DNA from 4 places in the Solibacillus sp. genome. Region 3 is predicted to be linked to each of the others. Evidence: riboswitches for the same ligand, from Rfam matches in the RefSeq annotation. Region 3 holds a riboswitch; each other region holds the start of a gene.
The links. Region 3 has a riboswitch for cobalamin ahead of cobJ (precorrin-3B C(17)-methyltransferase). Riboswitches for the same ligand answer to the same signal wherever they lie in the genome.
Positions count from the first base shown of each region.

Region 1: linked by a shared signal. The riboswitch ahead of ABS917_RS01810 (hypothetical protein) and the one ahead of cobJ (precorrin-3B C(17)-methyltransferase) in region 3 are both predicted to bind cobalamin.
Region 2: linked by a shared signal. The riboswitch ahead of cobT (nicotinate-nucleotide--dimethylbenzimidazole phosphoribosyltransferase) and the one ahead of cobJ (precorrin-3B C(17)-methyltransferase) in region 3 are both predicted to bind cobalamin.
Region 4: linked by a shared signal. The riboswitch ahead of metE (5-methyltetrahydropteroyltriglutamate--homocysteine S-methyltransferase) and the one ahead of cobJ (precorrin-3B C(17)-methyltransferase) in region 3 are both predicted to bind cobalamin.

Region 1 covers NZ_JBELZM010000001.1:368,689-376,671, forward strand. Annotated here, with positions in the region: gene ABS917_RS01770 (DEAD/DEAH box helicase) at 1-134, shown strand, start outside; gene ABS917_RS01775 (deoxyribonuclease IV) at 204-1,091, shown strand; gene dacB (D-alanyl-D-alanine carboxypeptidase/D-alanyl-D-alanine endopeptidase) at 1,218-2,636, shown strand; gene ABS917_RS01785 (pyroglutamyl-peptidase I) at 2,650-3,282, shown strand; gene ABS917_RS01790 (isopropylmalate synthase) at 3,358-3,591, opposite strand; gene ABS917_RS01795 (metal ABC transporter ATP-binding protein) at 3,854-4,600, shown strand; gene ABS917_RS01800 (metal ABC transporter permease) at 4,616-5,482, shown strand; gene ABS917_RS01805 (Fur family transcriptional regulator) at 5,479-5,889, shown strand; cobalamin riboswitch at 5,955-6,136, shown strand; gene ABS917_RS01810 (hypothetical protein) at 6,297-6,857, shown strand; gene ABS917_RS01815 (ABC transporter substrate-binding protein) at 6,844-7,785, shown strand; gene ABS917_RS01820 (bifunctional adenosylcobinamide kinase/adenosylcobinamide-phosphate guanylyltransferase) at 7,856-7,983, shown strand, end outside.
Region 2 covers NZ_JBELZM010000026.1:9,012-16,994, forward strand. Annotated here, with positions in the region: gene ABS917_RS17770 (YunC family protein) at 302-604, shown strand; gene ABS917_RS17775 (hypothetical protein) at 724-1,035, opposite strand; gene cobT (nicotinate-nucleotide--dimethylbenzimidazole phosphoribosyltransferase) at 1,610-2,668, opposite strand; cobalamin riboswitch at 2,764-2,943, opposite strand; TPP riboswitch at 3,259-3,373, shown strand; gene thiC (phosphomethylpyrimidine synthase ThiC) at 3,524-5,308, shown strand; gene ABS917_RS17790 (serine protease) at 5,330-5,497, shown strand; gene ABS917_RS17795 (MBL fold metallo-hydrolase) at 5,806-6,729, opposite strand; gene ABS917_RS17800 (4-aminobutyrate aminotransferase) at 6,757-7,095, opposite strand; gene ABS917_RS17805 (hypothetical protein) at 7,115-7,420, opposite strand; gene ABS917_RS17810 (hypothetical protein) at 7,445-7,678, opposite strand; gene ABS917_RS17815 (histidine kinase N-terminal 7TM domain-containing diguanylate cyclase) at 7,826-7,983, opposite strand, start outside.
Region 3 covers NZ_JBELZM010000005.1:41,739-49,721, forward strand. Annotated here, with positions in the region: gene ABS917_RS06860 (class I SAM-dependent methyltransferase) at 147-914, shown strand; gene ABS917_RS06865 (GNAT family N-acetyltransferase) at 927-1,730, shown strand; gene ABS917_RS06870 (acyl-CoA thioesterase) at 1,744-2,148, shown strand; gene ABS917_RS06875 (DUF2785 domain-containing protein) at 2,170-2,970, shown strand; gene ABS917_RS06880 (S16 family serine protease) at 2,986-3,870, shown strand; cobalamin riboswitch at 4,040-4,226, shown strand; gene cobJ (precorrin-3B C(17)-methyltransferase) at 4,452-6,113, shown strand; gene cobK (precorrin-6A reductase) at 6,122-6,901, shown strand; gene ABS917_RS06895 (precorrin-8X methylmutase) at 6,891-7,556, shown strand; gene ABS917_RS06900 (cobalt-precorrin-5B (C(1))-methyltransferase) at 7,531-7,983, shown strand, end outside.
Region 4 covers NZ_JBELZM010000011.1:75,327-83,309, reverse strand. Annotated here, with positions in the region: gene ABS917_RS12070 (transcription initiation factor TFIIIB) at 1-204, shown strand; gene ABS917_RS12065 (hypothetical protein) at 288-467, opposite strand; gene metE (5-methyltetrahydropteroyltriglutamate--homocysteine S-methyltransferase) at 479-2,749, opposite strand; cobalamin riboswitch at 2,912-3,091, opposite strand; gene ABS917_RS12055 (SCO family protein) at 3,323-3,934, opposite strand; gene ABS917_RS12050 (YvrJ family protein) at 4,040-4,180, opposite strand; gene ABS917_RS12045 (DUF2922 domain-containing protein) at 4,239-4,460, opposite strand; gene ABS917_RS12040 (DUF1659 domain-containing protein) at 4,492-4,710, opposite strand; gene ABS917_RS12035 (DUF2621 domain-containing protein) at 4,874-5,308, shown strand; gene ABS917_RS12030 (CcdC family protein) at 5,359-5,850, opposite strand; gene ABS917_RS12025 (cytochrome c biogenesis CcdA family protein) at 5,979-6,689, opposite strand; gene ABS917_RS12020 (hypothetical protein) at 6,904-7,281, opposite strand; gene ABS917_RS12015 (GIY-YIG nuclease family protein) at 7,399-7,983, opposite strand, start outside.

The sequences.
Region 1 (7,983 bases), on a different contig from region 3:
TTGATGTTAAAGCCAAAGCCCTAGTACGTAAGCCGAAGAAAGTTAAACCAGGCTATAAACGTAATATGAAGTGGGAAATGGAAAAAGTGAAAAAGCGCGAACGCCGTATTAAAGCGCGCCGCAACAATAGATAATTTTGCAAAGGGCTGCTTAGAATGATATTTCTACGCAGCCTGTTTGTTCGTTAAATGGAGGAAAGTAGAATGTTATTAGGTTCACATGTTTCAATGAGCGGAAAAAAAATGCTGCTAGGTGCCAGTGAAGAAGCATTAAGCTATGGTGCCAATACTTTTATGATCTATACAGGCGCACCTCAAAATACGCGCAGAAAACCGATTGAAGAGCTGAATATAATGAAGGGTCTTCTTCATATGAAAGAAAACGGGCTTTCCAACATTGTTGTTCATGCACCTTATATTATTAATTTAGGAAATACGACAAAGCCGGAAACTTTTGAGCTTGGCGTAAACTTTTTGCAGGAAGAAATTAAACGTACTGCTGCATTGGAAGCTACCCAAATCGTGCTGCATCCGGGTGCTCACGTAGGTGCAGGCGTTGATGCGGGTATTGAGCGCATTGTAGAAGGTCTAAATGAAGTGCTGACACAAGATTACCCTGTACAGATTGCTTTGGAAACAATGGCGGGCAAAGGGACTGAAATCGGTCGTACATTCGAAGAGTTGGCAAGCATTATCGATGGTGTGACAAACAATGAGCGTCTGTCGATATGTATGGACACTTGCCATATTCATGATGCAGGCTACGATGTTGTCAATGACTTTGACGGTGTGTTAAATGAATTCGACAAAATTATCGGTTTGGACCGTTTAAAAGTACTGCATATCAATGACTCGAAAAATGTGCGAGGTGCTGCAAAAGACCGTCATGAAAATATCGGTTTTGGTGAAATAGGTTTTGAAGCGATGCACTATATTGTGCATCATCCACAGTTAATGCATTTACCGAAAATATTGGAAACACCATTTGTCGGTCCGGATGCTAAAAACAAAAAAGCGCCATATTTACACGAAATTGCGATGCTTCGAAATAGTGAATTCCAACCAGCATTAATAGATGCTTTGCGCGAATAACAAGAATTAGAAAAACATACTTGGCACAAATTTGATGCAAAGTATGTTTTTTTGCGTTTTTTATGACATAATTTGTTATAATAAGTTAACTGTAAATTAGCAATATTCAAAAGGAGGAACCAGTTGATGAAAAAAATATTTCAGCTTGTCATTCTATTTGCATTATTCTTTTCATTACCTATTCAAAGTTTCGCATCGATCAATGGTGCGGTTACAACGCATTTAGGGAAAAGTAATGCAGCGGTGACAATACGTGACGCGGAGAGCGGGAAAATCGTTTATTCACAAAACGGGGACAAGCTGATGCGACCGGCTTCGAATATGAAATTAGTTTCCGGTGCTGCCGCATTGTCGATTTTAGGTGAGGACTATCGTTTTAAAACGGATTTATATATCGATGGTATTATTGTCAACGATACGTTGAATGGAAATGTGTACATACAGGGCAGTGGCGATCCGACATTGAAAAAAGATGATTTCATGGAGTTTGCCAAAGTATTGAAGCGTAATGGTATACGTACAATAAATGGTCACTTAATCGGCGATGATACCGCATTTTCCGGTAGTACATTACCACCGGGTGTCTTGAAATCGGATGAGACGTATTACTTCGGGGCACGTACTTCTGCAATCACAATGTCACAAAACAATGACTTTGATGCGAGTACAGTTATTATTACTGCAAAGCCTGGTAAAGTCGGGGCCAAACCGAGCTATACGATTGAGCCGAATTTGAGCGGTATGGTCATTTCCAATCAAGCTAAGTCAGTGAGTAAAGGAAGTCGTAATACGATATCAATCAAGCGTGCCTACAACACGAACCGCATTATTATTTCCGGGAATCTTCCACAAGGGAGCAGCAAAAAGGAATGGGTAACATTGCAGGACCCGTCAAAAAATACTATGCAGGCAATTAAACAGACACTGCAAGGGACTGGTTTAAAATTTGTGAAGAGTTCGAAAGTGGAGTTAGGGAAAGTTCCGCAAAAGGCAACATTGCTCTATACAAATGAATCACGTACGCTGGCAGCCATTTTCCCGGCATTTATGAAGCTGAGCAATAACAGTATTGCCGATATTCTTGTAAAAGCGATGGGCAAGCAGCAACTAGGGGAAGGCAGTATGAATAAAGGTGTCACGTTACTGAAGAAATACAGTGCATCATTGAATATTCCTGTTACTAACTGGCGTTTTGCAGATGGCTCGGGACTGTCCAATTCAAATCGCGTAACATCAAACGGTCTTTCACAGCTTCTTTATAAAGTTCAAAAAGAACCGTATTTCGATACATTTTTTGATTCGTTGCCAGTCGCCGGCAATAAAGAGCGCATGATTGGCGGGACATTGAAAAGTCGTTTAACAAGCAGTGCGTTGCAAAATAGAATTTATGCAAAAACGGGCTATATTCCGAATGTGTATACATTATCAGGATATATGAAAGGCCAAAGCGGAAAACAATATATTTTCTCAATTTTACTGGAAAACAAATCGAGTGGCACTGTCTATATTGATCGTACAATGGCAGCACTTGTAAAAAACTTATAGAGGGGCAAAACAGATGGATAAATTACTACTAACAGGATTTGAACCGTTTTTATCAAATCCGATCAACCCTACAATGCAAGTAGTGCAGGCACTGAGCGGAAAGTCAGTTGGTCAGTTTGAAATTGCCGGCCATGTCCTGTCGGTGGACTTTGCAAAAGCACCGGCACAGTTTATGGCACTGGTCGAAGAAGTGAAGCCTACGATTATCGTTTCATTAGGATTAGCTGCGGGCATCACGAAAATTTCTCCGGAACGAGTTGCATTGAATGTAAAAGATGGGGAAAAGGACAATGCGGGAAATGCATTTGAAGATGCACCGATTAAAGAAGAAGGGGACGTTGCGTATTTGTCGACATTGCCGATCCGTAAAATTGTCAACCGTTTAAATTCTGCAGGTTATCCGACAGCAATATCCAATTCAGCAGGAACGTATTTATGTAATAATATTATGTATGAAGGCTTGTACCACGCTGCAAAGAATGAATCGGTTCGAGCTACAGGATTTATTCACATCCCTGCATCATTCGAGCTGGCGATTGAGCATGGCCGAATTCCAGGCTGGTCGATTCGTGATTTGACAGCTGCCATTGAACTTGCACTTGAAGTGTGTGCTGAAAATGTGGAAGTGGCAGGCAAAGTGCTTTAAATTAAATTCATTATCAATTATTTAAGAAAAGCAACAGGGCATCTGTTGCTTTTCTTTTTCACATTATACTGATTTTTACAATCCGACGAGCTTCATCAATTTTTTATAGCGTTTATCCCCGAGAAGCTTATGGATTTTTTGTAAAACCTCTTTTGGAACGCCGGTAAGAGCCCAGCTGATATTGGCATTCTTCAAAATTTTTTGCAGCTTCTGAACTTCTTCAATGCTCAATTCAAGTCCCTGCTGTTTTGCAAAATCCTGTAGTTGCCTGTCATTCATTCCTTTTAAGTTATCAAACCATTGTAACATTTGAATTGTCTTCATCCTTTCAAGTTTATCCCGCATTTACGGGTAGTAAGACTCCCGCCTCTAGATTGAAGCAGGGCGAAAAGGATAGGCGGGAGGTTAACTACCCGTAAAAGCCCGATTGGTGAAACTAACAATCAGTGGGGGATGAAAAAAATCCCCACCGATTGAAGTTTAACTTTATTCCCTTTACATGAACAAAAAACTGCATTATACTAACATGATGTAAATCGTAATGATTTTGAATTAGAAAGAAGCGAACGAGATGAAAAAACCATTGATTGAATTGAAGGATGTTTCCTTTCAATATGAATACACACAAGCATTGAAAAATATTTCGCTACGTGTCAATGAAGGCGACTTTTTGGCGTTAATCGGTCAAAACGGTTCCGGAAAATCGACACTTTTGAAATTAATTTTAGGACTGTTAAAGCCTATGTCAGGGGAAATTAAATTATTTGGCGAACAAGCGAACCATTTTAAACACCGCGAATGGATTGGCTATGTTTCGCAAAAATCCAATGCCTTTAACTCGGGGTTTCCTGCAACGGTCGAAGAAGTCGTGAAAAGCGGTTTATCACAAAAGGTCGGGCTCTTTAAACGCTATCCAAAAGATGCGGACTTTTTAGTAAAAGGTGCTTTAAAAGATGTCGGCATGGAAAAATTTCTGAAACGGAATATTGGTCAGCTTTCTGGAGGGCAGCAGCAGCGTGTGTTCATTGCACGTGCATTAGTGTCCGATCCGAAGCTCCTTATTTTGGATGAACCGACAGTCGGAATTGACCGCGAAAATGTGCAGGCATTCTATGATATGCTCGCACATTTGAATAAGCATCACAATATGACAATGATTTTAGTTACACACGATGTGGACACGGTTTCGGATCGTGTCAGTCATGTCGCATGCTTAAATCAGTCGATCCATTTCCACGGATACAAAAATGATTTTGATACGATTTCGGAAGAACAGATTGCTAGCTGGAACGGCCACTCTGTTCGAAAGATTCATTAAGAGGAGCAGGTCGTTATGATTGAAGCTATATTAACCTATGAATTTTTACAAAATGCCTTTTTCTCAGGGCTTGTTATTGGAGTAATTGCACCATTGCTTGGTGTATTTATCGTAGTAAGACGTCTATCGCTAATAGCTGATGCACTGTCGCATGTCACACTGGCAGGGATTGCAGGAAGCCTGTATTTGAGCCAATCGTTTGCAGCGCTGGCATTGCTGAACCCGATTTATCTAGGGATTCTCTCATCTGTAAGTGGTTCGATTTTAATTGAACGATTACGCAGACTATATAAACATTATGAAGAACTTGCGATTCCGATTATTATGTCCGGCGGTATCGGTGTGAGTGCCATTTTTATTTCACTTGCAAGCGGATTTAATGCTGATTTAATGAGCTATTTATTCGGCTCCGTATCTGCTGTATCGCGCCAGGATTTATATGTTGTGCTTGTAATTGCAGTAGTTGTCGTATTGTTTTTAGTTCTGTTTTTTAAAGAACTTTTCGTTTTGTCATTCGATGAGGAATATGCGAAAGCGAGCGGTTTACCTGCGAAATGGATTCATTTATTGTTCATGATCGTTGTCGCACTCGTAATCGCAGCAAGTATGCGTATTGTGGGCATTCTGCTTGTTTCAAGTCTAATGACATTGCCGGTGGCTGCAGCGATGCGATTAGCTCGCGGCTTTAAAGAAGCGATCATTTTAGCGATTGTATTTGGAGAGCTGGCCGTAGTAATCGGACTCGTTTCTGCATTTTACCTGAACTTGGCACCGGGCGGAACAATTGTTGTCACATCGATTCTGATTTTGCTGTTAGTAATTTTAATAAAAAAACTTGTTTTGAAATTCACGATTAAAACGGAAGGGGAAGAAGTACTGTGAATGCATCGCGCGCGTGGGAAATATTAAAGGACAATGGCTATAAAAAGACGGATAAACGAGAGTTGATTTTGGGGATGTTTGCAGCTACAGACAAATATTTGACTGCCCGTGATTTGTTATCAGTATTGAAAAAAGATTTCCCCGGGATGAGTTTCGATACAATTTACCGTAACTTGGCTACTTTTGTGGAGCTTGATATTTTAGAAGAAACAGAATTAAACGGTGAGCGTAATTTCCGTATGCATTGTGAGTCGGATCACCATCACCACCATTTTATATGCCGTGATTGCGGGAATGTAAAGGAACTGTCTGTTTGCCCCATGGAAATGCTCGGTGAAAAGCTGCCCGGTTATGCCGTTGAGGCCCATAAATTTGAAATTTACGGAAAATGTCCGGAATGTTTATAGTTAGCAATAAAAAATATTTATTTGCATAATTTTTTTTATATGCTAAAGTGATTAAGACAAATTGAATAAATTTGCAGGAAAAAGATGCATTATGCATAAATGGGAATTCGGTGCAAATCCGAAGCTATATCCGTAACTGTAAGCGTTGACGAAAATAAGTGAGAAACCACTGCTAATATAGCGGGAAGGTACTTATGAGTAGAGTGAAGCGCGGAGCCAGGAGACCGATCTTTTTCTTATCGTAACATCCCTCTTCGGAATTAAAGAGAATGTACGGCAGTCACTGATCGAATGAGCATCGTTTTACACTCTTTTTTTGATTTTTGAAGCCATCCATTTTCTTGGGTGGCTTTTTTTCGTTCACTCGGTAATTTCGGTGAGGCACTACTTGAAGTGAGGAGAATTATATGAAAAAGGATATCCGTTTTTCCTGTTATCCGTTTATGCGGGAAAAATCTTGCTGCGTCGATTATGAAATCCGCACCGATTCTTTGACGACGCGAATCGGGACAGTCTTTCCAACGTTAGCTGATGATGCATCCGGTCAAGTCGTTCTGGAAGACTTAAGGAAGATACAACCGTTAGCTTATCATGCCAATGGTTCGGTCCGAGGTAAATTGGCCATTACATCAGAGGATATACAATGGCTAAGCGATCGATACGACTTTTATGTAGATGAAGTCGGGGAAACGATTCAGCAATTTGTGCTGCCCCAAGGTATTGAAAGTGCCGCGAGACTCCACATTTGCCGGAGTGAGGCGAAAAAGTCTTACAGAGCATTACATAAAGTAAGTGAAGAAAGAGAAGTGGATGAAATTCTGTTTGATTTTCTCGGGTTGCTGGCCAATGTATTTTTTGTCATGGCGGTCTTTATGAATCAGCAGCATCAACAAGATGAAATTTCATTTATCTCAAAATCCTATCCAACGAAAAAGAAAAAAGGAGTTACAACAAATGAAATCAAATAACAAATGGGTCGTTGCTTTAGCGGCAACATTATTACTGGCAGCATGTGGATCAGATGAGGGGAAAACAGAAAAGGACATTAATAATGCATCCAAAAATGATGGCGCTCCCTATACAGTTGTAGATGACCGTGGTGTTGAAGTGACATTCGAAGAAGTACCGGAAACGATTATTTCCCTGCAACCAAGCAATACAGAAATTTTGTTTGAACTGGGCGTTGGAGAACAAATTGTCGGTGCTACAGAATTTGATACATATCCGGAAGCCGCACAAGAAATTGAACGTGTGTCCACTTCTACAGTCATTAATGCAGAACGAATTGTTGAATTAGATCCGGATGTCGTGATTGCTTACACAATCGGAGATGAAACACAAATTACCCAATTGGAAGATGCAGGTTTAAAAGTATTTGTAATTGCCTCTGCGGCGACATTTGATGATGTTTATTCGGATATTATCCAGCTATCTGAAGTAATGGGTGTCGAAGATAAAGGGGATGAAGTTGTAGCTGACATTAAGGCGCAAATCGAAACAGTACAGGAAAAAACAGCGGATATCGATGCGAAGAAAAAAGCCTATTATGAAGTATCGCCAGCTCCGGATCTTTGGACTACCGGCAGCAGTACGTTCCAGCAGGAAATAATGGATCACGCAAATGTTGAAAATATTTTTGCTGATCAGAAGAGCTGGATCAGTGTGACGGAAGAAGATGTTATAACTCGTAATCCTGAAATTATTATTACACCTGCAACGTATATGGAAAATGCAGTTGAGGAAATTTTAGGACGTACAGGCTGGGATAAAATACAGGCAGTCACAGACAAGGCAGTTTATTTAGTGGATGGGGATATTATGTCACGTCCTGGACCACGAATTGGTGAAGCGGTAGAAATTATGGCGCAATCAGTATACCCGGAATTGTTTAAATAAGTATAGAATAGAAGGACATGCCTTAGTTTAGGCATGTTCTTTTTACATACAAGGATGAGGAGGGAGACGCTTGATCTTTATAACGGGTGGCGTACGCAGCGGGAAAAGTGCTTTTGCAGAGAAATATGCAAGGCGGTTAGGTGAAGTCAATACGCTCTACTATGTTGCGACAGGCGTATCCTTTGATGAGGAAATGAA
Region 2 (7,983 bases), on a different contig from region 3:
CCGGATTGAATGTAGAACGGATCGGGGCGAAAGTAGAACTCTATGCCTTGAATGTAGAACGAAAGCTGGGGAAAGTGGAACAACTTAGCTCAAAAGTGGAATGGTTCGGGAATATTAGAAAGTTCCGGCTTGAAAGTAGAACAGTTCGGCCAGAAAGTAGAACTTGGCACCTTGAATGTAGAACGAAAGCTGGGGAAAGTGGAAAAAGCAACTCTTTTGAAATACCCTACATAAATTTCCCCCAAAATAAGTACCATTTTTCAATTGTTTCATATGATTTATATGAAAGGGGGAGAAGGTTATCGTCTATACGGAAACGATTGATCTTCAAGGTCATTTATTTACTGCTGTAACGGTTCAATTACCTAAAACAACATTGCTGACGATTTCGAATGAGCATGGGTACATTATGTGTGGTGCACTCGATGTCGGGCTGTTAAATGAAAAGTTGGCCGATCGTAAAATCATTGCTGGGCGTGCAGTCGGTGTTCGAACGATCGATGACTTACTTAAAGCTCCACTGGAATCCGTCACATACGAAGCGAGAGCGTACGGTATTGAAGAAGGTATGATTGGTGAAGAAGCGTTATTAAAAATGATTTAGCCAAATATGTAAGCTTTTGCGAAATGAGTTCCACCCCATACAAAAACCGCTCTTTCTATTTATTGAAAAAGCGGTCTATATTTTATTGTACTTACTTAGGTTCAATCGTGTTTGGAGAATTAAATCGCTTTATTATAATAAGAAGCTTTTGATCCTTTACTTCTTTTCACGGCTAGAAGCTCTTCCAATTTCTGAATATATTCACGGTCTGCTGATATTCTTGTAAGGCTTGTTAATAAATATGGTCTTAACCCGGAATTGATTTTTTGGCATCGCGCAAGGTTGATCAAATACTTGGCCATCTTAAATGACTTTAAGTGCGTATGTCCATTTTTAAATTCCTTCTTCGTATTGACGACCATAAACTCCTGCTTTCGCCCTTTATAAAAAGGAATAATAATAAACTCATCTTTTTTAAAAATTTGATTCATATTATCTTCATCCTTTTCTCGAATATATTCAAAAACGACCTTTCACATACGGAGAAATAGTGATCACCCCGTTCCCTTTTATGCCCCTCCCGCCTCTCCTCTTAATTGGTCTTATTATTTCATTACCCTATTTACCGGTTACTTTATTCCAAGTTCAATTAAAAAAGCACTTTTTTAGCTATTATTAACAGTTCGGATACGTTTTTACATTTTGTTAATATAGGATATTACAAAGGGAAAGCATTTGACAGGACAATCGCTTGAATTTTACAGAATTTTCAGTAAAATTAAATCAAATTCTATTCATTAACTGTAATGTTTTGGTCAAACACTAGATTTACGAGGGTTGGATAAGGCTTTCTTTATTGTATTCCTCGCTTAGTACATTAAACGGAAAGTTCCGCTTATTGTTATTTTACTGGTAAAACAAATAGATTAGACTGAAAAACTGTACTTATTTTCCGGGTTTACCTTATTCATTTGAAAAAAGGCTACATTAAAAGTAATGGTTTCTTTTAATGTAGCCCGTTTAATAAATTTTATTTTATGATTTTTTTCTTTTTGAAAAACTTTTCTACTTGGCCACTAAAAGCGCTGCCGCTTCTTCCAATGTGACCATATTCGTAATCATCGAACATGCCGCGTCAAGAATCGGAAACGCTAGTGCAGCACCTGATCCTTCTCCAAGTCGCATATTCATATGCAGCATCGGTTCCAATCCTAAAAGCTCTGCCGCAATTTTTGCCCCTGGCTCTTCCGATAAATGGGATGGAATCAAATACGCTTTCACATTCGGATTCAATTTATAGGCGATTAAAGCCGAAACGGTTGAAATATACCCGTCAACTACGACCGGCACACGATTCGCTGCAGCTGCAAGGAAGATTCCTGCCATCCCGCAAATCTCCAGTCCGCCTACTTTTGCCACTACATCAATCGGATCATCCGCATTCGGCTCATTCAATGCAATCGCTTTTCGAATCACTTCTGCTTTATATTCAATGCCGCCAGCACCAACTCCAGCTCCGAAGCCCGTTACTTCCAATGGGTCACACCCATGAAGTACCGAAAGCACAGCAGCACTAGGTGTCGTATTCCCGATGCCCATTTCTCCTGTACCGATAAGATTAATACCGCTTTGAATGGCTTCAGTTGCAACTTCAATCCCTACTTCAATCGCCTGAATCGCTTCTTCTCGGGTCATTGCAGGACCTTTCGCCATATTGTCTGTCCCGTATTTCACCTTTTTAATGATTACCCCTGCGTTTTGAGGTAAGTCTTCTTTTACACCGATATCCACCGGGATAACTTGTGCATTTGTAATTTTCGCAATCGTACACATCCCTGTCGTCCCTTTCGGAAATGAAAGTGTTTGGAAAACCGTTGTACTTTGTGGATTTGGCGTTACCCTTTCCTCATACACACCGTGGTCTGCCGCCATGACGATCATCGCTTTGTTATCGATTTTCGGCGCAAGCTCACCGGTAATTGTGGCGATTTGCATTGCTAAAGATTCGAGCTTCCCTAAACTTTGAGGCGGCTTTGCTAAAGAGTCTATGTACTGACGTGCTTTGCCTTCCATTTGTCGGTCGATTTCTTTAATTTGTTCAATCGTTTGCTTTAGTAATTTCATGTTTCGTTTCCCCCTATTTGAATGAATTTTGACAATAAAAATAGCCTGCAGTTTATTCGATAACAAATAAACTACAGACATATCCAGTGTCTATAAACAGGAAGCGTACTTAGGCAGGTCTCCTGGCTCAGATTCACGATTCCATAACCCCTTCCCAGATCTATATCCAGTGGGCTTTGCTATGGAACTCCTCTATACAGTGTTGGGATTACGCTAAAGCTTTTCACTTTATTCCCTATTCTCCCTTAACGGGCACCTAATGCTTGATGAATTTAACATTACTTTACGACGAACGACTTTTTTCGTCAAGGATGATTTTCAATAAGCAGGAATTAAAACGTTTTCTGATTCAGAATTCCTTAAATATAAAAAAAGTCCACCTCTTGAGAATGTTGACTCATCAGAAATAATAATACGTTCGGGTTTTGTTTCTTTAATGTTCTTAACGTCGAGACATGCAGAGGTTTGTAATGTGCATGCGAAATGAGTACGATATCAATAACTGGTAAGGTAATTCATCTAACAAATACTTTTCTGAATTTTCCCTTTTATCTCAATTAAGTTTCATGTATACTAATATAAAATTGAATAGAAATAACTAGGGGAGTCCAATAAGTTGGGCTGAGAATGAAACACGTTGAAGTTTCTTGACTCTTGGGACCTGATCTGGATCATACCAGCGTGGGGAAGTTAGCATCGTATTATAGTAATACTACTTCTGTATACATATTAGCCGGGTCCGACCATTTATTGGACACCGGCTTTTTTATGTACTTCATAAGCTTTTTTAAGCTCCTCACTGTTGTGCTCTATCTCTTGTCCTTATATTCAAAAAAGGAGAGATTTATTATGTCAATGTCACCATCTTCATTAAACGAACAGAGTATTTCCATTATGTCTAACTTTTCAGGTAGCAAAAAAGTATATGTAACAGGCTCTAGACCTGACATTAAGGTTCCAATGCGTGAAATCGAGTTAAGCCCGACAACTGGTACGTTTGGAGAAGAGGAAAATCCTCCAGTACGTGTGTATGACACCAGCGGACCTTATACAGACCCTGATCATTCTGTCGATATTACAAAAGGTCTCCCTGCCCTTCGCAGTACATGGATTCAAGAACGTGGCGATGTGGAGGAATATGATGGTCGTGAAATCAAGCCTGAGGATAATGGTTATAAAGATAAAAACGATCCTCGTGCTAATCATAACGTGTTTCCTGGTTTAAAGCGGAAACCGTTACGGGCTAAAAAAGGGAAAAATATTACACAACTTCATTATGCACGAAAAGGAATTATCACGCCTGAAATGGAATTTATCGCAATTAGAGAAAATATGAAACCTGAATTCGTACGGGATGAAGTTGCAAAGGGTCGAGCGATTATTCCTTCTAATATCAACCATCCAGAATCAGAGCCCATGATAATAGGTCGTAACTTTCATGTAAAAATTAACGCGAATATTGGCAATTCTGCTGTTTCATCTTCCATCGAAGAAGAGGTTGAAAAAATGACATGGGCAACACGTTGGGGTGCTGATAATATTATGGACCTATCAACAGGTAAAAACATTCACACAACACGGGAATGGATTATTCGAAATTCGGCTGTTCCTGTCGGTACCGTACCTATTTATCAAGCACTAGAAAAAGTAAATGGTGTTGCTGAAGACCTAACATGGGAGGTTTACCGTGATACATTGATTGAACAAGCCGAACAAGGGGTGGATTACTTCACCATTCATGCTGGTGTTCTTTTACGGTATGTTCCGTTAACAGCAAAACGTTTAACAGGTATTGTATCCCGAGGTGGATCTATTATGGCACAATGGTGTCTTCACCACCATAAAGAAAATTTTTTATATACTCACTTTGAAGAAATCTGTGAAATCATGAAAACTTATGATGTTTCATTCTCTTTAGGGGATGGCTTACGTCCTGGTTCCATTGCAGATGCCAATGATGAAGCTCAATTTGCGGAATTAGAAACTCTTGGAGAACTAACAAAAATTGCTTGGGAGCATGATGTACAGGTTATGGTTGAAGGACCGGGACACGTGCCAATGCACCTTATAAAAGAAAACATGGACAAACAACTGGAAGTTTGTAAGGAAGCTCCTTTCTATACTTTAGGCCCTCTTACAACTGATATAGCTCCTGGCTATGATCACATTACATCTGCTATTGGAGCTGCAATGATTGGTTGGTATGGGACAGCGATGCTTTGTTATGTAACGCCAAAAGAACATTTAGGTTTACCGAATAGAGATGATGTTCGTGTAGGGGTTGTCACTTATAAAATTGCTGCACATGCTGCTGATTTGGCAAAAGGGCATCCAGGAGCACATAAAAGAGATGATGCCTTATCAAAAGCTCGTTTTGAATTCCGTTGGAGAGATCAGTTTAATTTATCTTTAGATCCTGAACGTGCAATCGAATATCATGATGAAACTTTACCTGCTGAAGGTGCAAAAACAGCACATTTCTGTTCTATGTGTGGACCTAAATTTTGCAGTATGAGAATCTCTCAAGATATTCGTAATTTTGCAAAAGAAAAAGAACTTGATACGAAGGAAGCTATTGAAATAGGTATGAAGGAAAAAGCTGAACAGTTTAAGCAATCTGGTGGTAACATATATCAGTAACTTTCTTAGGGGGTCATTAGGATGAAAGTCGGAAAAATTGAAGAGGAAATTAATCAGCTCAAAACTCACCTTGCTGTTTTGGAGAAAAGTTTAAAAGAAATCCAGCAAAATTGTGATCATCATTTTAAGGGAAATCAATATCATGAAAAATGTATCAAGTGTAATAAAGTAAATGTTTTATATTATTAGTAAATAAAAAGTGTCATAAGAAATAAGAGATTCCATAAAAACCTTGCCTTAATTATTTTGTTAAGGCAAGGTTTTTAACTTTAACAAGTAAAGATAGTTTAGAGGGTGAATTTTGTCGTGCCATCTCCTTCTGGAAATGCTGGATCAATCTTTTCATGGAGGGCCATTTCTTCCTTTTCAATTTCGTTTTGCCTGCCTCAATATACAAAACACGGCAATAATCCTTTTTCCGAGTATGAAAATCACAAATTTGAATTCTGCTGTTCTGGGCTGATGATAATCTTTCAAAGCATTTAACAAACCACCAATTACATTCGAAAGGTCTCCCCGATCGCTAACGATTTTAATTGTTCATTTTCTAAATTCGCCTGCAGCCAATGAAAATGCAGCCGATCAATCGCTTCCTTCGGTGTATCATCTGCCAGCATATACGCACCGTAATGCATCGGGATGAACACTTGCGCCCTGACATCGCAAAATGCCTGGATTGCTTCTTCCGGTGTGACGTGGGATGTATGCATAAACCATTCTGGCTCGTATGCACCAATCGGCATTAATGCTGTATGAATGTGAAAGCGTTCTCCAATATCTTTGAACCCTCTAAAATACCCGCTGTCTCCGGCATAGTAAATACTTTGTGCATCTGATGCCTTTTGCAATACGAAGCCGCCCCAATGCGATGTGTTGGTATCCCAGAGCATGCGCCTTGTCCAATGCTGAGCGGGAACGAAATGAATTTCAAGCGCCCCTGTCTCATGCTTGTCGTACCACGAAAGCTCAATAAAGTTGTGCAGCGTATGACGCTTCATTAAATAATCGAGCCCTACCGGAATGAGAAACAATATATTCGGGTTTCGTTTCTTCAATAATTTTAACGTAGGTACGTGAAGGTGATCATAATGCGCATGCGAGATCAGAACGATATCAATTTCCGGTAATTCATCTAACCTCAAACCTGGCTCCGTTAATCGTTTCGCCACACCCATCCAATTTGCCCAAACCGGGTCCGTTAAAATATTGAGCCCTTCTTTTTGAATCAAAAATGTCGAGTGGCCAATCCACGTAACGGACTGCTCCGAGCGATTACTTTGTAAAAAGGCAATCTGCTTTTCTTCACACTGCGGTACTTCGTAATCGACGACTTTCTTTTGCTTTGACCGCTGCCATTTCAGGACATCTTTAAAAGTACCGAGCCGATCATTTTCGTCTAAATTTGAAAAGCGTTTTCTCATCGCAGCACTCTCCTACTTCTTAAAAGCTTAATTATATAAATTCCTACTATAATCATTCTGCTTTGGTTTCATTATTATCCTTGCAAAAAAGTAAACAAAAAAACTCAACAAAGTCCCGCGTGTAGTTAAGCTGTCTGATACCTGGATAGATGAAGTGATACCGCTCAAGATATTCAATGTGTAAAATACTAGAATTCCAAATAACGCAATTGTCATCACTTTATTTTTTCTTGCCAATTGTTTTCGATACAGCGGGCTGCCAATGCAATTTCCGCTATGCTTTGTCTCTTTAATTTGTTTAATTAAAGCATAAATTAAACATGTAATAATGATTCCGACTACTGCATATCCGATCATTTCATCCATTTTGATTTTCCCCGTTTCACTAATCTCCCGAATAAAAATCCTTTATTTTATTCGGCAAGATTTTATTCATAATGATGCCTGCCAAAGCCAAGCCAATCAAAATCATTCCAATTTCCAAAAGGTTTTTTAACCATGTGATTTCAATCTTATCCGTTATGTTGGATCCACCTATAATGATGAAAACAGCTCCAGCCCATGCCAATAAAAAACCTGCACCAAATTGTAGCCATTCCTTTTTCGACAGCTGTTTAAAAGTCACCCTATATTTATAAAATTTACTAATCGCAAAGATTAACAAAAACCCTGTTAGAATATAACCAATCATCACAATCCCCCTGCTTTAAATTGTTTATGTATGATAATCCAGCGCATCTGTTCTTTTAAAATGTTTGATTGTTGCCCATAACGAGACGATGAACAAAAACGAAAACAGAATAGAAGAAATCACCGCTAACCACTTAGCAACGATTGAAGTCGGATTAAAAATAAGCTGGATATTTTTCAACAAGAAACCTGCACACATAATGTGAGCTATGATTAAGCTAATACATATAGAAATCGCCTTTGAATTCTCTTGTGCCATAACCGCTCTCCCATTTAGTTATTATTTTACTATGCTAACATATTTTCCTAACACCAGGTAGTATGGAATCCAGCTCATAAAACTCGCCGCGCCTTTCAACAAATAAAAAAAACCAGCATGAATTTCTCCATGCCGGTTTCCCTCAAATCAATTACGTATTTCCTTAATCGCTCCATACACTTTCACTCGGTTACGTCCTTCTTCTTTCGCCGCATATAAAGCGGTATCTGCTTTATGCAATAGCTGGTACAATGTTTCCTCTGTCGAGTCTTTTACTTCCGCGACACCAATACTTAACGTAGCCG
Region 3 (7,983 bases):
ACATCTATAAACACCAAATCACTCAGGAAAGAACGTATTGCAACATAAAAAATCAAATAATAGTTGGATTGTAAATTATGGGATAAAATGGTTTAATTGGGATATCTAATATAGATTCATCATTGTACATAATAAATGGGGAAGGAATGACTTTTTTGAATTCAATTATCGAAAACAATAAAAAAAGCTGGGATATTGTTGCGAAGCATTTTGCTGGAGGAGATGCGTTGCCAAGCTATGGACCTTTAGCGCAAACAGAAGAAGAACTGAATTTAATCGGAGATGTCGCCGGGAAAACGGTGCTGGAAGTTGGGTTTGGTAGCGGTCATTCTCTTTTATATATGAATAACAATTGTGCAAAGGAGCTTTGGGGTGTTGATTTTTCGGGTGCCCAAAAGAAACTGGCGCAGAAAACTTTAAACGGCATTGAGGCAAACTTATTTACGGCTCCAATGGAAGAAGAAATCGGATTGCCCAAAAATTATTTTGATTTAGTGTACTCCATTTATGCGATTGGCTGGTCAAGTGATCTACCGGCAACTTTTAAGTTAATTCACAGCTACTTAAAAGAAGGAGGCGATTTCGTTTTCAGCTGGGAACACCCTTTCTATAATCAAATCAAATGCCGAGATCATCAGTTTATTTTAACGGATTCCTACCAGCGTGAAGGATATATTGAAACAATGTCATTTAAAGGGGAAGATGCACCAATGCAAATACCGAAATATAAAATGGCGACATTTATAAACGAACTTATAAAAGCAGACTTTGAACTTGTAGAAATTATTGAAAGTAATATTCCATGCTCTATAAAAGATGAAGAAATTCCGTATTCCGAAAAGTATTATTCTCTACATAAAGCAAGCCACTTTCCAACGACCTTTATTGTGAAGGCTCGAAAACGTACTTTATAGGAGGTAAGTAAAATGATTCGAAAGTTAACAAACGAAGACCTTAAAATTACAATGGCACTTGTACATAAAAAGCCGGCAGAAAATTTATTTATCATAGGTGACATTGAAGCGTATGGGATGGAATCTGATATTCAGGATTTATGGGGGCAATTTGTAGGTGATCAGCTAATAGCGATTTTACTGCGCTATGATCAAAACTATATTCCGTATAGTGAAGGGAATTATGATGTCGAAGGATTTGCCAAAATAGTTAACGAAAACCGAGGTCGGATAGAAATATCGGGACTTCAGCATTTAGTCACTCCATTAAAAAAATGGATTGACCGCGGTATTCGTCGGGACAGCGAAACGTATTATGCAAAATGTACAAAATTAACGGTTCCGACTGCCGAATTGGATTTTTCAAATGTAACGTATTTACAGCCAAGTGAGTACGAAGAAAATATTGAAATGCTCAAATCGATCCCGGAATTTTCAACGGGTACATTTAGTGTTGAAGGAAGAGAGCGTGCTGAAAAATTTAAAACTGGGCGTACTTATATTATTCGTGATGAACAAGGCGTGATGGTCTCATCAGCATCAACAACAGCGGAAAATTCCCAATCCGCGATGATTGTTGGTGTCGGAACGAGACCAGGTTACGGGAAAAAGGGATATGCGACACATTGTATGTTAAAACTATGCGTTGACTTGCTCGCCGAAGGAAAATCAATTTGCCTGTTTTATGATAATCCTGCTGCCGGACGCATTTATAAGCGGATTGGTTTTGAAGATATCGGTTTTTGGACAATGGTTCGATATGAAGAAAGAAAATAAGGGAGATAATATTGTGAAAATTTTATTAGCAGAACAACCGATTCATATAAATGCCTATGATATCGATGCGATGGGCATTGTAAGTAATATTGTTTATGTAAGGTGGTTTGAGGATTTACGTATGGCTTTTTTAAATGAGCATTATCCATTAGCGGAAATGATGGCAGTACAAATCTCCCCAATCTTGATGAAAACAGAAATCGAGTACAAAGCCCCTTTAACAATCTTCGATAAACCGCTCGGACGGTGCTGGATGGTGAAAGTCGGGCAATCAAGTTGGGAAATGGAGCTGGAAATTACAACGGAGAAGCATACACATTGTATCGGAAAGCAGTCAGGATGCTTTTTCGATTTAGAAAAGAAAAAAGTTGCCAAAATACCTGAACCATTAAAAAAACTTTTCGAAATGGAGCAATAAAAAGGAGCAATTCAATTGGTGATGAAAGAACATTTAGAAGGAATAGTAAATAAAACGACCAATCTGGATTTAATTGATTTTAACGGATTAATCGAGTTCATGCTAAAAAATACCGGAAATACGGATGGACATTTACGTGATCACTTAATTTATCGGGGATTTTGCGAATTAATTCTGAATGAACAATATACTGACAAACAATTAAATGCAATATTAAAAACATGTTTGGATGATGAGCATCTTTATTTAAATATTACACACAATGCCCCTTCTGATGATGTTTTTACAAAATCATTTTCAGCACTTGTTATTACGCTTATTTTAGGGAAAGACCGTGAAAAAAGAATTTTGCCTGAAGAACTCGTAGTTGAGGCTATTCACCGTAGTATTCGTTATTTATTTTTTGAGAAGGATTACCGGGGTTTTGTCAATACGAAGGGCTGGGCACATGCGGTTGCACATGGAAGTGACTTATTGACAGAAGCAATTAGACATCCGTTGATGACGGATTCACAATTATTTTGTAGTGCATTACAAAGTTTAAAAAGCTGTCTTCATACTGAATATGCTTTAATCGATGAGGAAGAAGAACGCATGTTACCGGTCATTGATGCATTACTGGATAAGGGACTGACGGATGAGCAATTGTTAACGTGGCTAAAAGAATTGCATTACATAGAAGTAGAGAATTGGCATAAGAAATACCGGTATGAATGGAACGTGAAGAAATTCGAGGCAACATTATTAAAGCATTTATTAAGTTCAACCAAATGTACACAAACAACTAATTGGATTGTTTTTGGAAGTCCAACTATAGTTTAGCAAGGAGTTGAAAAATTGAGACGTCTTTTTTTAATGATACTGCCGTTCTTTTTATACATAACAGGTTTACTATCATATTATTTTGATAACATTAACGGTTATCAATTTATTATTTTTATCATGGTGGGCTTGGGTATTTCAATTTTCGGTTTTTTTCTTTACCGAAACAACAAGAAGTTGAAAGCAGCTTTTTTGGGGATTTTTTATATACTAGCTCTATTGGCTATGTTCGAAAGCCGACTGATTGAATATGAAAAGTATACTTACTTTCTTGTCTCATATAACGAGCCTTTTGAAATAGTCGAAGATTCAGGTATCAATGTACTGGCAGTGGAAGTTATTGAAGCTCCATATATAACAGATTTGGACTACCTAATTCATAGTGTGGAATTTTCAACTAATAAAGAAATTCTGGATGTGGAAGTTGTCACGAATAAAATCCGGTACCGTTCGAAAAACGAAGAATTACTAAGTTATGTACGTCCTGCGGAGAAACATTTTGAAACAATGAAGGAAAATGTCAATGCTTATTTACCTGAAAACTCTTCTGCTATTAATCGATTTTTAGAAAGAGAGGATATAGAAGGTGACAGTGCAGGACTTGCCGCTGTTTTAAGCGCTCTTATCGAAAATGGTGACGTTAACAATGACGTTCCGATTGCCGTAACAGGAGCGATTGATAGCAAAGGTAATGTGAAGGAAATTGGTTCGATAAAAGCGAAAATCTTAATTGCTGAACAAAGCGGCTTTTCTCATATTCTAATACCTATGGAAAATGAAGAAGAGGCGAAGAAAGTAAAAATAAATGAGCAACCTGATATCAAAATTATTGCTGTCACATCTATAAATGATGCCGTGGATTATGTAAAAAAGCTAAATGAACCCGTAACAGGAAAATAATAAAGTGAATAATTGAAATTAAACAACCTTTGATTAGTTGTATAGTAAATTTATGTATAAAACACCTAATACACGACTAATAAACGCTCCAGTTATGCTCAGAAGCTTATGGAGAAAATAATTACCCTATCATTTTTTAACAGACTATGTTATTTTTATAATAATTTAATAATTTGCAATTTAAATGAGTGCTTACAGATTTTTGTAAGGTAAAAGGGAAATTAGTGCAAGACTAATGCAGCCCCCGCTACTGTAATAGCTGATGAAATCACAATGAATCACTGTCGTAATGATGGGAAGATGTGAAAGTAAAAGGAAGCTTAAGCCAGGAAACCTGCTTATTTAAACGATACTTACTTTTCGGAGGGAGAGGTATAGGCGAAACAAGTAATTGTTTTTGTGTTTTCTATACTTTTTTAGTATTAATTTCACATGCCCGTACCTCTTTCTGATGAGAGGTGCGGGCATTTTTTATTTCTTAGTGGATACGTAATACCAGTTTTTATTGGGATCCACACAAGTAAAATTATCATCACTCCCTATGGGGCGAGATGTATTTTTCTATAACGGAGGGTGTATACATGCAAAAGGGAAAAATCTTTGTTGTAGGGTTCGGTCCTGGAGATCGTGAACATATAACAAAACGTGCAGTCGATGCGCTACAGCAAAGTGATCACATTATGGGCTACAAAACGTATGTAGAACTGATTGAGCATTTAGTGACTGCGAAAACCATTGTCAGTACGGGAATGACTGAAGAAGTTTCACGTGCACAAGAAGCTGTAAAACAAGCTGAAGCCGGCCATATTGTTGCCGTTATTTCCAGTGGGGATGCGGGTGTTTACGGGATGGCGGGGCTCGTATATGAAGTATTAATCGAAAAGGGCTGGACTGCAAAAGTAGGCATTGAAGTAGAAGTTGTTCCGGGTATATCTGCGATTAACTCCTGTGCAAGTTTACTCGGCGCTCCGGTTATGCATGATTCGTGCACAATTAGTTTAAGTGACCATTTAACACCTTGGACGGTAATTGAAAAAAGGATTGAGGCAGCTGCAATGGCAGACTTTGTCGTTGCGTTCTACAATCCGAAATCTGGCAGACGCACGAGACAAATTGTTGAAGCACAGCGTATTTTGCTTAAGTATCGTTCTCCGGATACACCTGTTGGACTAGTAAAAGCTGCTTACCGAGATACGCAGGATATTGTGTTAACTACACTAGAAGAGATGCTGGAACACGATATCGGAATGTTGACTACGGTAGTCGTAGGGAATTCCTCAACATTTTACTATGATAATAAAATTATTACACCTCGTGGTTATCAGCGTAAATATACGTTGGGAGAAGAAAAACAACTATTAAAACCGCACCAACGTTTGAAAAAAGAAGCGGAACCTTGGGCGTTGGATCAGGAAACGGGTGAAGCAAAGACAGGGTATGAAAAAATTGAAGCTATCGAGAAAAAAATAGTTGAACCAGCAGCCATTAAAATAACCGCATTACAGCTTGCAAATGAAGCATTAGCGCTCGTACATAAAGAAACGTCAGTAGTAAAAGTTGAAGAAAATCCTTTTTTAGTTCAGCAAGAAGTGGAATCCATATTTGAGTTTGCTGTATCACCAGGTGTTGCCAATAAAATGATTACACCTGCACAAATGATTACATTGGCAGAGGTTGTAGGGGAACGGGGTACGATGGAATATACGCCCGATCATCGTCTCGTGTTGAAGGTACCAACTGATTCACCTCAAAGAATCGTAGAAACGGTAGAAAAAACGGGTTTACTTGTTCAACCTGTCGGCGACGTAGTAATCGTCAAGGCGTGTGATTTCTGTTACGGCGAAAAAGCGGAATCCATTCCTTATGCTGAACAGATCATGGAAACGCTCGGGGGCATTAAAATGCCGAAAGAGCTGCACGTCGGTTTTAATGGATGCGGTATGGCATGTTATCGAGCGGTTTTTGATGATATCGGCATTGTTTACCGTAAGAAAAAGTTCGATTTGTTTATCGGCTCTAAACCAGTTGGGCGAACAGCTCATGCTGCACAACCTGTCCTGGAGGGAATCGATCCGGAAAAATTGATTCCTTTACTAACGGATATCATTGCGGACTATAAAGAAAATGCACATCCTAATGAGCGTTTCTTTAAATATTTTAAACGTGTGAAGAAAATACTGAATTTCAATTATGTTGATATGTCATGCAAAATTAAAGTGGAAGAAGCCCCGTGTGGAGATTAGGTGAGACGATGATTTTATTTTTAGCGGGAACAAGTGATGCAAGAGAGCTGGCGAGTCGATTAATGCAAGCCGGCTATGATCTGGTGGCCACTGTTGTTACGGATTCTGCTGCTGCGAGTCTAAAAGATGCGAATGTTCCATATCATGTCGGTCGCTTAACAGAACAGCAAATGTCGGAACTGATCGAAGAACGATACGTAACAACGGTGGTAGATGCAAGTCATCCGTATGCGGAAGAGGCTTCTAAAACAGCGATGGCTGCTGCAAATATAACGGGTATACCCTATATTCGATATGAACGTCCCCAACAAAGCTATGTACATCTGCTCGTTACGGAAGTGGAAACGTATAAAGAAGCGGCAATTGCTGCATCCGCACATTCAGGAACAATTATGTTGACGACAGGCAGTAAAACGCTCGCAGTTTTTACGGAGCAATTATTACATAACGAAAATATTCGTCTTGTCTGCCGGATGCTGCCAAATAAAGAGAATATGGATAAATGCAATGCACTTGGTGTGAAGCAACGCGATATTATCGCAATCCAAGGACCGTTTTCTAAAGAATTGAATAAAGCGCTTTACGAACAGTTCAGCACAACACTTATTATTACAAAGGAAAGCGGGAAAGTCGGTTCTGTAGACGAAAAGATGGATGCGGCTCTGGAAATGGGTATTCCCGTCATCTTAATTAAAAGACCAAAAATACAATATGAAAACTTATGCACTTCATTTGAGGAAGTGTTTGAAAAATTAGGAGGCAAAAACAATGGCAAATATGAATTTTAATACAGATTTCGTACCACTAACAGTAGACCCGGACAAAATTTATGACTATAGTTTTGCGATGATTAAAGAAGAAATGGGCGAGCATCCATTTACGGATGAACAATGGCTTGTCGTTCGCCGTGTTATCCATGCTTCAGCAGACTTCGAACTGGGCCGCAGCATGATTTTTACGGATGATGCGATTGAAGCGGGCATTCAGTCAATTTTAGCTGGACGTCATGTTGTTGCCGATGTTCAGATGATTGAAAGTGGATCAGGGCGTAAACGATTCCAAAAACATGGTGGGGATTTGCATTGTTATATCGCAGATGAAGATGTATCAATCGAAGCAAAAAAACTGGGAACAACTCGTGCCATTATTTCGATGCAGAAGGCGACGCAACTACAAGAAGGCGGAATTTATGCAATCGGGAATGCTCCAACAGCATTACTTGAATTAATTCGCCTGATTAAAGAAGGTCTTGCAAAGCCGGATTTAATTATCGGAATGCCTGTTGGGTTCGTTTCGGCAGCAGAATCAAAAGCGGAATTAGCGATTTTAGAAGGAATTCCGTTTATTACGAATGTAGGAAGAAAAGGTGGCAGTACTGTAACCGTCGCAGCATTAAATGCCATCTCAATCATGGCAGATGAACGAGCAAAAGAAGCGAAATAAAAAAGATCCGTCGGAAATGCGTCACGGCTATACAACTGGAGCTTGTGCAACTGCGATGACAAAGGCTGCCTTGTACGCACTTGTGACCGGAGAAGTTCCTGAACATGTAACGATTCATTTACCTGTAGGAAAGGATGCCACATTTACGGTGGCATCATTTGCAGTAAAGGACAATGAAGTGATGTGTGAAACGATTAAAGATGCCGGGGATGATCCGGATGCAACACATAAAGCACGTATTCAAAGCACTGTCCGTTTTGTAGAAAAAAGCGGTGTCCATCTGGATGGCGGAGTCGGTGTTGGTCGGGTGACAAAGGCAGGATTACCCGTCCCTGTGGGAGAAGCGGCTATTAACCCTGTTCCGAGAAAAATGCTTCATGGCGTCGTCGAAGAAGCGATCCAACTTTTCCAAATTGACAAAGGAGTC
Region 4 (7,983 bases), on a different contig from region 3:
ATGAAAAACTTTGCTAATGTACAAGAATGCCCAAAATGCGGCGGCACGGAATTAGGAAAAGGCAAACATAGCGGGTACAGTGTTATGTCACCTGTTAATAAATTAAGTTTAGGATGCAATATCGAATACATTATTTGTACCGAGTGCGGGTTTATTATTGAAGGCTATGTAGTAAAACCCGAGAAATTTAAAGGGACTTTTTAATTCGTTATGAGTATTACAAATAGCCCGTTGCATATTGCATTGCAACGGGCATTGTAATTTCTATCTGTTTGTAAAAAATTTATTTAGCCTACTAACACAGCTTTTACAGAATAGTAGGCTTTTTGAATTTCCTTTGCATCCGTTGGGTATGTCGCCATCAATTCATCTCGTAACTCTTTAAGGCTTTTTGTATAACTTCCTGTAAAGCCATTCATTATAGCTGTCAAAAAAACAGGGGTGTAATTTCTTTTCATTCGACTCATAGTGACCGCCCCTAATTCAACTGTTTTAGACGCTTTTTTGCGGCCACCATATTTTTCAATGATGCAATGGTCTCTTGTTCCGTACGTGTTTTCAGACCACAATCGGGATTGATCCAAAATTGTTCTTTTGCGATTACTCTTTTACTATTTTCTATAATGGCCGCCATTTCTTCCACAGTTGGAATACGCGGGCTATGAATATCATATACACCTAAGCCAATTCCAAGTCCATATGGTGTTTCTTTCAGTACTTTTATCAGCTCCCCGTGACTTCGTGACGTTTCAATTGAAATTACATCCGCATCCAATGATTCTATTACATCAATAAAATCGTTAAACTCGCAATAACACATATGTGTATGAATTTGGGTCGTTTCCCGTACACCGCTTGTCGCTAATTTAAATGCTGCTACACTCGCATCGATATAAGCCTTATGCAGACTTTTACGGATTGGCATGCCTTCTTTCAAAGCAGGTTCATCTACTTGAATAATATAGATTCCCGCATTTTCAAGTGCCCTTACTTCTTCTCTTAGTGCCAGGCCGATTTGATAAGCAACTTCTGAGCGCGGTAAATCATTTCTTACAAATGACCAGTTTAAAATTGTAACGGGTCCTGTCAGCATTCCTTTGACCGGTTTTTCCGTAAGTAATTGTGCCGCACTTACTTCCTTAACTGTCATCGGTTCTATCCATTCAACATCTCCGTAAATAATTGGCGGTTTTACACAACGCGATCCGTACGAAACTACCCATCCATTTTTCGTAAAAGCAAATCCGTTTAATTTTTCACCAAAAAATTCCACCATGTCTGTTCGCTCGAATTCTCCATGGACAAGGACATCAAGGCCAAGTTGCTCCTGAATCGCAATCCAACGTGCCGTTTCATTCGCATTGAATGCTTCATACTCTGTTGTTGTAATTTCCCCTTTTCGCCATAAACTACGGTTTTTCTTAACTTCTGCAGATTGCGGGAAACTCCCGATTGTTGTTGTCGGATAGTCTGGTAACTGTAAAAAGGCACGTTGCAGTTTGCTGCGTTTGTTGTAGTTATCTGCTCGGTTAAATGATTCCGGTGTTAATGCGTTTACATGTGCATGTACAGCCTTCTTTTGTCTCGATTCATGAAGTGCCAAGGTGCGGATTGCTTTTTCGCTTTCTAAAAACGCCTGGATATGAAGGACTTCGGGCTGAAGAATTTTCCCTTTAATCATTTGCAGTTCCGTAATTTTTTCATTGGCGAATGCTAGAGCATTTAGCAGCTCTGGCAAAATGCCATCCTCTCCTGCTGTTGTAACTGGCACATGCTGTAGACTGCACGATGTTTGTAGATGGATTGGTGAAAATGGTACATAGGAACGTATTTCCGCAATCAGTGCCAACTGCTTCTGCAACTCGGCTCTCCAAATGTCCCGACCATTAATAATACCTGCATATAGAACTTTATCTTTTGGGAAACCAAACTTTTTTAACGCTGCTAGATTTTCATTTTTCCCATGAACAAAGTCCAGTCCAAAGCCATCAACAGGCAAATCAATCAATGTTTCATAATCGGATAACGCTTCAAAATAAGTTGTGCAGATCGTTTCGACTGTCAGTCCGTTTAATACTTGATGATAGAAATGCTGAACTAATGCTATTTCTTCGGACGTAAGGTCTTTTGTAAGGCTTGGTTCTTCAAGCTGGATCGACGTTGCACCACTTGCTTCCAACGACTGAAGCAACTCCTTATATACCATTACCAGCTGCTGAATATAGTGTTGTTTTTGTTCTGGGCCAACACCTTTCGTCAGTTTATAAAATGTAAATGGACCGATAATAGTCACACGATGGATTGTGCCGGCTGCTTCTATTGCCTCCTGTATATATTGCGCGTAAAAGTTGTGTTGCAATGCCAGTTTCTGTCCTTCGTATTCCGGTACAATATAGTGATAATTCGTGTTGAACCATTTCGTCATTTCACTTGCCACCACGTTTTCAGCACCGCGCGCCATTGCAAAATACGCGGTTAAATGATGCTGCAATGAAAGGTGGTCGTATCTTGATGGAATCATATTAAACATAACGGCTAAGTCAAGCATGCGGTCATAATATGTAAAATCTCCTACTGTTAAAATATCCAGCCCTAAATCCTGTTGCTGCTGAAGTTGAGCGATGCGTAAGTTTTTCATTTCCTGTTCATAACTTCCTAAAGATAGTTGTTCTTTCCAAAACGCCTCTGTTACACGCTTCCACTCACGATTCGGTCCAATATACGGATAGCCAATTACTGCTGTTTTCATAAACAATTCCTCCTTAAATTTGTTACATAAAAACCAAAACCCCTCTTTCCAAATGAAAGAGGGGTGTGAATGTTTAAGAGATTGACAAAAGAAACCTTTGTATTATCAAAGGAAGTTGTCTCACTTTCGCACAAAATCACCACCTATTTCCACGTAGGTATTGGCGTGTACTAGTTTCCGGCAGGTCTCCTGGCTCATCATCAACGTTCTTGTGATCCTTCCCATCATTAGACAGTGGTTGAATATCACGAACTCCGATTTACAGTTGCGGGACAGCACCAGACTTTCACTGGTTTCCCTTTTCAGCTTGTTCTCACAAGCACCGTAACTTACACAGTATGTAATTTCGTATACTATATCATAGAAAATGAGTTTTGAAAATTCTTTTTATTTCTTGCATCCTGTATATGCGGATTGAATTATTTCAGCTAATGCAGTGTGCTTTTTAATGAAATATGGAATGATATTAGCATATTTCGCTCTTTTATTAGAAATGTCCGCAGTAAACCCCACAAAAAAACTTGCTCAAAAAGCAGCTGCACTTTTTTCGCAAGTTAATCTAACATTTCACTATTATTTTAGACGTTCTTCAATGAGTGCTTCCATATCACTCGCAATCGTTTCATATGGAACACCATCTTCTCCCGTGCCATAACCTGAATAGTTTTTCACGGCAATTCCTTTTTCATCCACTAGGAAAAATGTATCAGCGTGGATAACTTGGTCATTCCCTTCAATTGACTGGACAGGTGTTTTAAATGAGTTTCTAGCAAATTGTTCAATAAATTTTTGATCGTACCCTGTCAGCATATGCCATTTTGATTCATCAACTGGTGTATGGCGCGATAAATATTCTGTCAAACGCTCTGGTGTATCGTAGTCCGGGTCTACTGAAAACGCGACAATTTTATAATCTTCCAGCCCCTTTTTTTCGAGGTGGTCCTGTATCCGGGTCATATTCATCGTCATTGGCGAGCAAATGGTTGTACAACTTGTGAAGATGAACATTGCCAGCCATGGTTCCCCTTTTAGGCTTTCCAGTGTCACTTCATTGTTACGGTGATCGGTCATCGTAAACCCGCTAATCTCAAAGTTGGTCGTCGGTTTAAACTGATAATTGCTGCATGCTGTGAGAACTGTCGCTGCCAAGAGCATAAGTGCGAATACAATTTTTTTCGTTTTCATTTCTCTCTCTCCACTCTTTGAACATTACTCTCATCTTACCCAATATTTAGTATATTCTCAATAGTTATTGGAAGAAGGATGTGTGTCAACATTGTGAAGAGTTTTTTATGCTCTATCTGCGGGATGATGTAATGATACAAGTGCTGTATGAATCGCTTCAAGTTTTGTTTCAATCCGATACAGTAAATAAAAAGATATAAAGATCGGAAATGTTACTTCCTGAAGAATCGCTATCCACTGGTCCATTAAAATTCCTCCTTACTTGAGAAAGCCGGCAAAGCATCATACTTCACCGGCCTTACTATTAACTGTTCAGTTCGATCGCCGTGACATTACGTTCAACGATGCGCGCTGATTTTTTCACATTGAACAAAAATCCGTCCTTTGAAAATACTGCCTGATCCATAATTGTTTGCATCGCTGCATTTACTTCAGCTTCCGTTAAATTCGGCTTCGGATCATTAATGTTGATCGTCATCGTATTCCCTGCAATGTTGGCAAATGTCAATTGTAATACTTGTGCCATATTCTCACCTCCCGTTCTTTGCTAATACTAATTAAGCTGTAATACTTTCTTTCTGCGTTTTCACAGATTCGATATAATCGAAATCTGTTAAGCCGACGATTGTAGTTGCAACTGTATATAGCTGCTGAGCTGTTGCATTTCTTTCCAAGTTACGGAATGTAGAACTTTTAATAATCGGCTCGTTAAATTCATCAAGACCTGTCTGATAAAATACTGTCAATGTTGCAGATAAAAATCCGAATTCGTTCATGTTTATCACCTCCTTGCCCTATATATGTCATGATTTACCGAAAAAAGGGACAATGACGATGAAAAATTTTACAAAACCTTATATAATAGACAATAATGAGGTTTATCACCAGTAGGTTAGTAGAAGGAATTTCAAGACAATATTTTGTAATGAGGTGAACATTGTGGGCTTAGATGGCTGGTTTTTATGGTTTATTTTATTTTGGGTTGTAGTATTGATTTCGCTTATGGGGATTGGCGGCTTTTTTATGTTCCGAAAGTTTCTGAAGGCCCTGCCAAAACAGGACGGAAAATCGGATCTAGATTGGCAAAACATATACTTAGATAAAACGATTCATCTTTGGGGAGAAGATGAAAAACAATTACTTACCGAGCTTGTCAGTCCTGTACCAGAGCTATTCCGCCAAGTTGCCAAAGAAAAGATTGCCGGTAAAATCGGTGAAATTGCACTGAATGAGCGTGCCTCAAAAATCGACCTGGACTTAATTATTCGTGGCTATATTATCGCTTCACCTAAACGCGACCATAAGTTTTTGCGTAAAAAACTCGATGAAATGAAAATTGATACGACGAACTATAACGATTTATTTGAGGCATAGACGAAAAAAGACTGTCTTTAAAAGTATAAAACTTTTAGAGACAGTCTTTTCTATGCGACAATATGCGATTTTTCAAGCTTTTTATATTTAATAAGCATACCGATTCGCCACGGCAAAATCATCGAGAACGCCAAGATGAAGAACATACCGGCAAGTTCACCGACATCGAATGTTTCGGCAAATATTAATTTTAAAATAATACGTAGTACTAATAATCCCACTAATATGAATGGAAATGCTTTAGATTGCTTCATATAAATTGCGCCGTCTCGCACTTCGAACTTCGACGTTAAGATTAATACAGATGAAAATAACAAGCCAAGTGCGGCCGCTTCCATAATTTGAATTGGCGCTACACGAAACTCCTCAAAAATAAACATCAGCGCGCCTGTTGACATCGCAAAAGGCGGAATGAGTATTTTTTTCGTGGATACCGGCTTTTTTTGTGCACGCAGTCTTATGAACATAACGAAAGAGCCCATTATGACTGCCATAATCGTCGAACCAATTAATAAATAGTGAGAAGGTATACTGTCGAACATTATATTCCTCCTCTTGCATGAACATATGTAAAATTATCGTGTAAAAAAGATAATATATTGGATCATGCACACTTTTTCACTTATGTTACTTCCCCTAGTATAGCACGGTCTTAATAAGCAGGGAACTGTTAGAATCCTTTAAAACCATCGAAAATCGGCAAGAGAAGATTAATAATGTAAGTCAATCCGTCAAAGAACAATAAAATGCCGACCGCGATCATAATATAGCCGCCAACTACTATGATTTTTTGGCTATGAGTGCGAATCCAGTTCATTCGTGAAATGAAGAATGACAATGTAAAGAATGGGATTGCAAAGCCTAAGTAGTATGCGAGCATATACCACATTGCCGAATCGGGATTTGTTCCGCCAAGCGTAATAATCGCTGCCAGTATCGGACCTGTACAAGGTGTCCATCCTGCTGCAAAAGCAAGCCCGATCAGCATCGAACCGAAATAGCCGGATGGCCGGTTTTTGAACTGAAACTTGCGGTCCTTCATTAAAAAGTCAATCTGCAGAAGACCGACAATCATTAAACCAAATGCGACAATTAAAATAGCCCCGACTTGACGCAGTAAATCCTGGTACTGGAAAAAGAAATCTTTCGCTAATGATGTACCAAATCCTATGGCGATAAATATAATCGAAAACCCAAGCAGGAAAAATAAAGTATGTAAAATTGCACGTTTTTGCATCATCCCTTTTTCGGTTTTCAGCTCATCGAGTGTCATCCCGGTTATGTAGGATAAAAATGCAGGGTAGAGCGGTAGCGTACATGGTGAAATAAAACTTAAAAACCCGGCACCGAACGCTAAAAGGATATTTAAATCTGTATTCATGCTGCTTCATTCTCCTTAACATTGATACCTTCATCGTACCAAATTTCCCCATACATTACTTGCTTTTTTAAATGAATATTTTTTGTCGGGTTTTTTGGATAATGCGAAAGATAAATGTGCGAAAGTACAACGTTATGTGTATTTGAAAATAAATGCTCCTTACGTATGAATGGACGGGCACTTTAGCACATTTGAGAAAGGAAGGGTAATTTTGTTATCGAATCATATCAATAATAAAAAGACTGGAATAAATAACCGAGGTAAACAAGACAACTATCGAAATGGTAATTAGTTGGAATTTCAACGACCAGCGCCAAACACATTCCTTAGGATAGCTTTTTTTCCATCTTAGTGCTGCTTTAAAGTTAATAAACCAGCAATGCAATGTTACAAAGATGGATGGTACCGTAAACAGGGCAATCAACAACAACGATTGCTGGAATACGTTTGTCGTATATTTTCCGTAATTAATCATGAAGTATGGAAGTACGAACCAGAAGACGGACGTTAATACTAATACGACAGCCGCCAAAAAATGCAGCCATTTATATTCGCTGTGTGTTTCCCTGTAATGTTTTAATGCTGCCTGCATGATCATCACCTACTTTTTTCACTTACTATTCCCACTTTCTGTCGAAAACGAAACCGGAAAAATGTAGTAAAATGAAAAATTCTGCCTTATCCATCAAGATTAAGGCAGAATTATTTATCATGACGAAGATAATTCGAAAACTTCTCTGTTAGACCGTATATTCCATTCAGGCTCGAAGCGTTTTACAATCGTATTTTTCAGTTTATTCATTGCTTTTTCGTTGTCCATTGGATAGATTGCAAAATACACATCGCTCACCTGCAAAAGCTGTGTTATCTTTGCATTCACATGGCAATGTGTAGAAGTTCCATCCCGATAACAACCTTTCGCATATATATTGCCAATATGCTGATTAAAACGCTCTTTAAATGTTCTTGCACAAACACCACAAAATTTTAGTTCATTGTTTGAAATAATCGTATAAACGCCCCGTTGTCTCAATAAGTCTTCATCACCACTGACGACAAAGCGAGAGTAAATTAGATCACCGTAGTTATTCAAAAACTGCCTGTAAAAATGATTCCCTTCTTTTTTTAGCGCTTTTATTGCTACCCCTGCCGGCATCTCCTTTAAGTGAGTTTGTCCGTTAACAAAGTCTTTTAAATGCTCATATTTCTTTTGTTTTGTAAGTTCGGCAAGCGTTTTTTTGTCGAAACTCTCAAATAAGTCGGCAATTCCCTGTTCTAGTACAATTAACTCTAC